One region of the Undibacterium sp. SXout7W genome, then DNA from elsewhere that is predicted to be linked to it. Evidence: predicted binding sites of a transcription regulator. Region 1 holds the regulator's gene; the other holds the start of a gene.

Region 1 (4,404 bases):
TTTGCTTAACGCGAGAAAACGTTAGAAATGACACAGACAAGTACAGAAAGCACAGGTATCAGCCTGTGCTTGCAGGAAGAAATAGCAGCAATGAGTTCTTTAGCCGCTCTGTTAAAAAAAGAGCAGTCCGCACTTGTCGACGGAGATATTCCATCATTGAACCAGCATCTTCTTGATAAAGGCATACTGGTAAACCAGATTGCTGAATTAGAAAAAAAACGTAATACTTGCCTGCTCGCACTCGGCTTCTCAAGCGATGCTGCGGGTATGCTGAATTATTTACAGCAATCATCTGAAAATTCCGAGACAAAAGAAGCCTGGAATCAATTGATGAGCATTTCTGAGCAAGCCAAAGAAAATAACCGTACGAACGGCATGCTAATTAATCGCAGATTATCGATCAATCAGGCAGCACTTGGTGCTTTACAAGAAAGCAACCAAGCTCCGTCTTTATACGGGCCAACAGGTCATTCGACCATCAAAAGCTCGCCAAATAAAGGTGTTGTTGTTCGATGACTATCAAACTGATTGCCAGTGCCGCATTTAACATGCCGGGAATGAATATCGATTTGATTAATTCGCCTCTGTTCTGACAGAGGATGCTGTTGGATTATTACGAATTGGTACATCAATCACAGGCTCTGGCAATACAGCAAGAATCGTGACGCTCACACGGCGATTTCTGGCACGTCCCTCAGGTGTATCATTGGTCTCGGCGGGAAGTTTAGCCCCCTGCCCCACCGCTGTGACACGCATTTCATCAACACCATTCTCAGTCAACAAGCGAGCTACCGTACTTGCCCTGACGGCAGACAACTCCCAATTGGATGGAAAAATGGAATTTTTGATCGGCACGTTATCGGTGTGCCCATCTACCTGAATCGCATGATTATCCAGCGTCAACACAGAGGCAATCGCGACCAACGCTTGCACAGAATCCAGATTCAGGCGCGCCTCTCCTGGTGCGAATAACAAGCTGGCATTAATTTCAATCGTAACGCCACGACTTGTTTGTGTGACCCGGACTTTACCCTCTCGTACCAAAGGCTCAAGAACAGTCATGATATCTTTAGCGACGGTGGTCATCTGCTCACGTTCTTTGCGTAACGCTTCGCTATTTTTTTGCTTCACCATCGGTAACGGATCCAGCTTTACTACTGCTGGATAAGTCACATCCTGATTCTTAGCGGGAACAATAATCGTTTTACCAAAAGCACCAGTCAGTGAATTCGATAAAACACGATACTTACCTTCATTCAGGGAGGAAATAGCATACATCACCACGAAAAACGCGAACAGGAGCGTCATAAAGTCAGCATAAGATACCAACCAACGCTCATGATTATCCGGCTCTTCGTGATATTTCTTCCGCGCCATAAGATAGTCAGCCTTTCTGACTACCAAGACGCTCCTCCACTACACGCGGACTATCACCGAGCGCAATACTGAAGAAAATATCTGACAACATTTCACGACGGGTAACTTCTTTACCGATAATCTCTTTGAGCTTGTTACTAACAGGAAGAAAAAACAGGTTTGCCAGTCCTACCCCATAGATTGTTGCAACGAATGCAACAGCAATCCCACTGCCGAGCTTGGATGGCTCACTAAGATTCTCCATCACATGGATCAATCCCAAAACAGCACCGAGAATACCCACAGTCGGGGAATATCCTCCTGCCGCCTCCCATATTTTGGCCGCTTGGCGCTGCTCCATTTCATACAATGAAATGTCGACATCCAATATGTCTTTCAAGCGGATAGGGTCAATACCGTCGATGACGAGACGCAAACCCTTGTCAATAAAAGGGTCTCCGTTTGTGCTCATGTAACGTTCCAGACTCAAAAAACCCTCTCGTCTGGCGACTACGCTCCAGACCATTGCTTCCTGGATATTTTTTTTACTGGTATCAGGAGGCTCAATGATTATCCAGCGCAGCATTCTCAACCCGCGTCTGAATGTAGAGAGGCGGCTTTGCATTAAAACTGCACCCAAAGTACCGACAGCCACAATAGAAAAAGCCGCTGGCTGCAGCAGCGTCGATAACTTTCCACCCTCAATCAGCTGACCCGAAACGACGCCAGCGATCACTAAAATCAGTCCAACTAAGCTAGCCCAGTCCACGCTTTCTCCCTTAAAAACGCCCTGAGCCGGGCAACTGCCTGACTATGAAGTTGTGAAATACGTGACTCCGACACTCCCATGACAGCACCGATTTCTTTGAGATTTAATTCTTGCTCATAATATAAACCCATGAGCAGTTTCTCTCTTTCGGGCAAGCTGTCAATCGCGCCAATCACCGCATCTCTGAAATCGTCATTCAATAAATCCTGTAGTGGATCACCTGAAAAATCGGAACAATAATGATCAAGAAAATGTTCTTTGGTATCAGCATCATGAAAGTCTTCGTAGTAGACCAGTTGATGGCCACCACTTTCTCCCAATAGATCCTGATACTCCTCCAGCGAAAGTTTGAGAGATTTAGCTACTTCTGTTTCCAGCGGCGGACGTCCTAACTTTTGCTGCAAAACGTTCATAGCATTTTCTATCTTGCGCATATTTTGCCGCACACCACGCGGCAACCAGTCACTGCTGCGCAACTCATCCAACATAGAACCACGAATACGCTGAATCGCATACGTTTCGAACTGCGCTCCATGCGTATCTTCATAACGATTTACTGCATCCAGCAAACCTATCATTCCCGCCTGCACCAGATCGTCTACCTCCACACTGGGAGGTAGCCGCGCTTTCAATTGGTAAGCAAGTCGCTTGACCAATGGCGCATGTTCCCTTAACAGGAAGTTTTTATCTGATTTTCCACTTGCGGTGTACATAGTTGATTAAATTCCGAGGCCGACACCCAGCTCAGGTACTCCCTTTAAACACAAAGTTGATCGCGCTGTTGTTGCCAACTGGGCTGCGAGTCTTGAAAAAGCCATGGAGGCGCATGCTTTAGGAAAAGCATCAATCACAGACCGACCAAGATGTGCCGCTTTTCTGACATGCTCATCTTCTGGCACATATCCGACAAAATGTAGAGGTACCGCTAAATAGCGACTTGCTGCCTGTGCCATATTTGTATAAATCAATCTTGCTTCTTTTTCTGAGGCACCCGATACCAGTATGCCGTATTGCCGGCGACCAAGGCGATTGCTGACGCGCTTGATCAGGCCGTAAGCGGCTTTAATTCTGGTCGGATCTGCCGAAACCTGAATCACGATTTCACTGTCATCCAACGATGATAATGGGAACGAATCTTCAGCATCAATATCAGTGTCAACCACGACCAGATCAGAGCTACTGACCAGATGATCAAACACGCGTGATAACTGCCGCGAATTCTCTGCTATCAATCCTGTTGATGTGATTGAATGACGAGCGAGCATGGTAACAGATAAGCCTGACGCTACAATTTTAATTGCCTCAGACATTGTACGCTGTTGTTTCGCTACATCCAATAAGGTACGGTCATTCCTTGCGTTCATCCAGGCACCAATACTGTCATCCGAAGCTCTGGTATCAATCATCAACACCTGACTTCCCTGGCGCGCGAGGGAAACACCCAAATTGACCAACATGCCACTCTTCTCTTCATCCTTTAGCGCGGATAAAAATGTCAATACCCGTGGTTTTGGTCCTGCGAGCATGCGCCGCAATCCTTCTGCCTGGTCGAAATTAGCCAAGAGACACCTCCTGAGAGAAAGTATTTGCGGAACCACTATGCATCACACCGGCGCCAGCCATCAGCAATGGCAGCTCTTCATCCAGATAGCGAAAAGCCGACGTTTCCCGTTTCAGTTTAAAGGCGCGATCAATCAAGTGCTGTTTATTCGCAATGTGCAAATCCTCAGGAACCCGCTGACCACTGGCTACGTAGTACACCATCAGCTTCTGGCGAATGGCGATGTCCAGCGCACCACCAATCGTCGCAGCTTCATCCAGCTTGGTCAGGATGCAACCAGCCAGACCACTGCCTTGATAGGCGCGCACCACCTCGCTCAAGGTTTCTCCTGTGGATGTCGCATTCAGGCACAACAAACGTTTGACAGGCGTATCAGCGCCGGACAGCATCGCTACCTGCTCAGTCACCATTTTGTCGCGCTGACTGACACCAACAGTGTCGATTAATACCGTGTGCTTGTTTTTCAATTCATCCAGTGCCAGGCGCAGATCACTCTCATCCTTTACTGCATGAACCATCACACCCAGAATTTTGCCGTAGATTCGTAACTGTTCATAACCACCAATACGATATCCATCAGTCGTAATCAATGCCAGCTTGGATGGTCCGTGACGCATGACGCAGCGCGCAGCCAGCTTTGCCGTTGTCGTAGTTTTCCCTACGCCAGTAGGGCCGACCAAGGCATACACACCGCCCTTTTCAAGAATTTCATTTTCGT
Region 2 (4,404 bases), on a different contig from region 1:
TAAAGATTTAGATATTTCAAGCGCTTCTTCTGTTGGAATTTGCCGCAAAACCTGATTAGTTTGCTGATCAATGATTTTAACGACAACACGCTTACTGTCAGTATCGACACTAAAGCGTAAATCTTGTGAATGCGATTGCATCGCTTTGTTGATATCGGCGACGGCCTTTTCTATTTGGCTTGCGTCAATTTTTTTATTATTTGTTTTATCAGAAGATGTTGTATTAGCAACGGCTGTGCTAACGGTGGGGGCAATATTGCTCTGACCAACATTGGTACTGATAGTTGCGCTTTTGTCGCTGATCAATTGCCCCGATTGAGGCGTGCTGCCAATCGATGGGATGTCCATGACCATTTCCTTCAAAGTTAGATTCCCCTGATCATTGCTGACCAGGGGAATTATCTACATCAATGGAGTACTGCCACTGATTAACGTAACAGTGCGAGTACGCCGTTAGGTGCAGAGTTAGCTTGTGCCAAAATTGCTGTACCAGCTTGTTGCAACACTTGTGAACGTGTCATGTTTGCTGTTTCTGACGCGAAGTCAGCATCTTGAATACGGCTACGTGCAGATGCCAGATTTTCTTGTGAAGTTTGCAAACTGTTCACAGCGGAGCTGAAACGATTTTGGTACGCACCCAGTGATGCACGTGAACTATTGACGGTGGCAATCGCCGAGTCAATGGTTGCCAGCGCTGCGCTTGCCCCCGCCGCTGTTGTCAGGTTCAGTGAGGAAACACCGGCACCAACAGTAACGGATGCAGAAGTAAATCCACCAGTCAGATTGGTTGCTGTCAGACCAGTACCTGTACCGTTTGCCAATGTGATACCTGCTGAGCTTGTAGAAGACAGGCTCAGTGTGGATGTTGCCACATCTGTTGCACCAGTTGCAGAAACAGTAATACCTGTGTTGGCAGCAGCAGCAGCAGCATTTGTGCTTGCTGTAACTGTAATGTTGCGGCCATCTGCTGCGGCCAGGGCAACTGCACCTGTCGATGTATTGAAAGATGCTGTTACGCCTGTTTGAGAGCTGATTGCATTAACAGCAGCTGCTACCTGAGCACCACGTTGTGCGCCAGAAGTAGATGCAGACAAAGCACCCAGATTGACACCGTTAATGGTGATATCACCAGAAGCGATCGCTGTTGCGCTAGTAGATGCTGTACCAGCAACAGAAGTTGAGCCTACACTCGCAGTAACACCTGTAGAACCGCTGATGGCGTTGATTGCAGCAGCTTTTGCAATACCACTACCAGTTGCATTCGAGAACGATACGCCGTCAGAGGATGATGCGCCTACTTGGTAGCCATTAATTGACAGGTCACCTGAAGCCAATGCGGTTGTTGTAACTGCACCTGCACCAGCTGCTGTTGTTGAGTAGCTAGAAGAGGAGCCTACACCCAGCGAACTTGCTTTAGCGCTGGAGATCGAAGAAATCGTAATTTGATCGTTTGATGTGTTATTTGCACCAACTTGGAAATTTTGTGACGAGAAGCTACCATCCAGCAGATTCACGCCGTTAAAGTTGGAAGAGCTGGCAACACGGTTGATCTCAGAAATCAGTTGGCTTGCTTCGTTGTTCAGTGATGCGCGGTCAGATGCGCTATTGGAGCCGTTGGCTGCCTGAACTGCGAGGTCACGGATACGTTGCAAGTTGGAGCCGATTTGTTGCAAATCGCCCTCAGCTGTCTGAGCCAGAGAGATACCGTCATTCGCATTACGTGCAGCTTGGTTTTGACCATTCAGCTGAGACGTCATACGTTGAGAAATTGCCAAGCCAGCGGAGTCATCTTTTGCGCTATTGATACGCAGACCAGAAGACAAACGTTGCATGGAGGTAGCAAGCGAAGACTGAGATGTTGTCAAATTGCGTTGAGCATTCATTGACGCAATATTGGTATTGATATATGAAGCCATTTTGATTCTCCTTACCTAAGTTATTAAATTCGGCGTTAAAACCTCAAACTTTGGTCTGTCTTGTTGACTGTTGCACCGCCGTTGTAAAGGGTTACGGACGCGTTTCAAAAACTTTTAGCTAGTTTCTGTAAATAAATATTATTTTTTTTCCTTAAGTTTTTTGATGCGCTCCGCTCTTCGACAGCTTTTTAAATTTCTTGAGGGCTTAATTTAAATATCTTTCACCCCTTTGTTTGGCCTTAAGTATTTATTTTTTCCCTATAAAATGAGTTTTATTCGCCTGAATAGAGAACTCTATGATGGTTTTAATAAGATTTTTGACCTTTGCAACCTTATTGAGAAAACATAATGAGTAAAGCTGGCTTGCATCCCGGAAATGCATTTAAAGAAGCGAAGGCTTTATATAAGGCAAATCAGACAGAGAAGGCGAAAGCGCTTTGTCTGCGAATTGTTCAGCAATACCCTTTGCATCAGGATGCCAATTATTTTCTTGCTAAATTAGCTTTTGAAGCTGGCTTGAATGAAGAGTCGCTTCTTTTTTTGCAGAAAGCATTCACAGGAGCGCAGCAATTCAATTCAGATAAGCATGCTTATTATCAAGTGCTCAATCGGTATATACAGAGTCATTCATTTGAACAACTGGAAATTGCCAGCCTGTGGCTGACAGGATTTAATCCTAAAGATGGCATTGCCTGGGATTACCTTGGCATCAGCCGCCTGGAGCAGGGCAAATATCCCGAAGCCTACGAAGCGCTTCAACACGCCGTGGCGCTATTGCCGAATAATCCTCATGTGCTGGCGAATATTGGTAACGCGCTGATATCTTTGGAACGTTGTGCCGAGGCAGCTACTTATTTGCGGAAAGCGGTCTCAATTGATCCGGCGATGGTGGTGGCGCAGAATAATCTTGGCAATGCCTTACGGATGATAGGGCAGACGCAGGCTGCCGTAGATACTTTGCAGATTGCGGTACGTCTTAATCCCGGTCTTGCTTATGTTCACAATAATTTAGGCCTAGCATATCGTGAGAATACTCAATACAGTGAAGGCATTAAGTGTTTTTATACCGCACTGGAATTGCAGCCTGATCTGATTCAGGTGTATCCGAACCTGATTGATGCGCTGAGGCAGAACGGCGAGGTGCAGCGTGCGATTGAATGCGGTAATGAAGCGATGGATCGTTGCGCGAATATCCCGGAATTCTGGGGTGGCTACGGCGATGCCCTGCGCGAGGCTAATCATCTCGATCCTGCGATTGAGGCCTATATGCGGGCGCTGTCATTTAAAAAAGACTCGCAGTCTTCGTTTAATCGCAAAATATTCAGCAATTTGCTGTTCTGCCTGAATTACCACCCCGATTTACCCGCAGAAGCCATTTTCGGCGCGTATCAGGATTTCGATCAGCGTTTTGGTTTGCCAAATAAAGTCTTCTGGCGTCCTTTTGATAACGTACGCGATCCAAATAAACGTTTGAAGGTCGGGTACGTCGCGCAGGCGTTTTACAACCAGGTCTGTAAATATTTCCTGTTGCCTTTGCTGGAAAAGCACGATAAGAGTCAGGTCGAAGTCTATGCGTATGCGAATCCGCCGTTTGAAGATGAAACAACGGAATATTACAAAAAATCGGTTGATCACTGGATCTATACACGCGAAATGACCGATGCAGAACTGGCAGAACGTATCCGCGCAGATGGCATTGACGTGTTGATTGATGTTGCCGGACACACTAACAGTAACCGCCTGGGCGTCTTTGCTCGCAAACCTGCGCCTGTTTCCCTGCATTGGCTTGAATACGGCTACACAACGGGTTTGACTGCGATTGATTATTACCTGACGGACAAAGCCACGGTCACTGACAACTGCGCCCACCTGTTTTCTGAAAAAGTCTGGTGCCTGGATGGGCCTGCGTATACCTATCGTCCGGATGTACGTAAAGCTGAGCTGGTGCCGCCCCCGGTGCTAGAAACGGGCGTGATTACTTTTGGCAGCCTGTCGCGCTCAGTCCGTATCAATCATAAGGTTGTGAAGGTCTGGTCAGCGATACTGGACGCGATGCCGAATTCTCGTCTGATTATTAATAGTGGCGACTTTAAAGACGTCAAAGTGCAGGATGAAATGGCATCGCGTTTCATGCAATACGGCATCGATAGGTCCCGGCTGGAGATCGGTTTTACCAGCCCATCATGGGAAGTCTTGAAGCAAATTGATATCGGCCTCGACTGTTTTCCGCATAATTCCGGTACGACGCTGCTGGAGAGTATTTATATGGGTATTCCTTTCATTACACTGGCTGATCGACCATCCGTCGGACGAATTGGTGCCAGCGTGTTAAGGGGGATGGGCCGCGACGAATGGGTGGCGCAAACCGAAATGGAATATGCGCAGAAAGCGCTGATCCTCGCACATGATGTTGATGGCCTTGTGCATTTACGGCAGACGCTGCGTGCCGAGATGGAAGCCTCACCATTGATGGATGAGCCAGGTTTTG

Evidence for each region. The regulator FliA, encoded in region 1, starts transcription of late flagellar genes. The targets are predictions, from matches to a motif close to CTAAAGTTTNNNNNNNNNNNGCCGNTA.
Region 2: the regulator FliA is predicted to act here: its motif matches at 1,944-1,970, upstream of ACO0LB_RS06000 (flagellin).

Annotation. Positions count from the first base shown of each region.
Region 1 is NZ_JBMPPF010000013.1:110,081-114,484, forward strand. It holds gene flgM (flagellar biosynthesis anti-sigma factor FlgM) at 1-25, shown strand, start outside; gene ACO0LB_RS13335 (flagella synthesis protein FlgN) at 70-516, shown strand; gene motD (flagellar motor protein MotD) at 574-1,377, opposite strand; gene ACO0LB_RS13345 (flagellar motor protein) at 1,385-2,125, opposite strand; gene ACO0LB_RS13350 (RNA polymerase sigma factor FliA) at 2,107-2,838, opposite strand; gene ACO0LB_RS13355 (MinD/ParA family ATP-binding protein) at 2,845-3,687, opposite strand; gene flhF (flagellar biosynthesis protein FlhF) at 3,680-4,404, opposite strand, start outside.
Region 2 is NZ_JBMPPF010000004.1:152,607-157,010, forward strand. It holds gene ACO0LB_RS05995 (flagellar protein FlaG) at 1-354, opposite strand, end outside; gene ACO0LB_RS06000 (flagellin) at 429-1,916, opposite strand; gene ACO0LB_RS06005 (tetratricopeptide repeat protein) at 2,265-4,404, shown strand, end outside.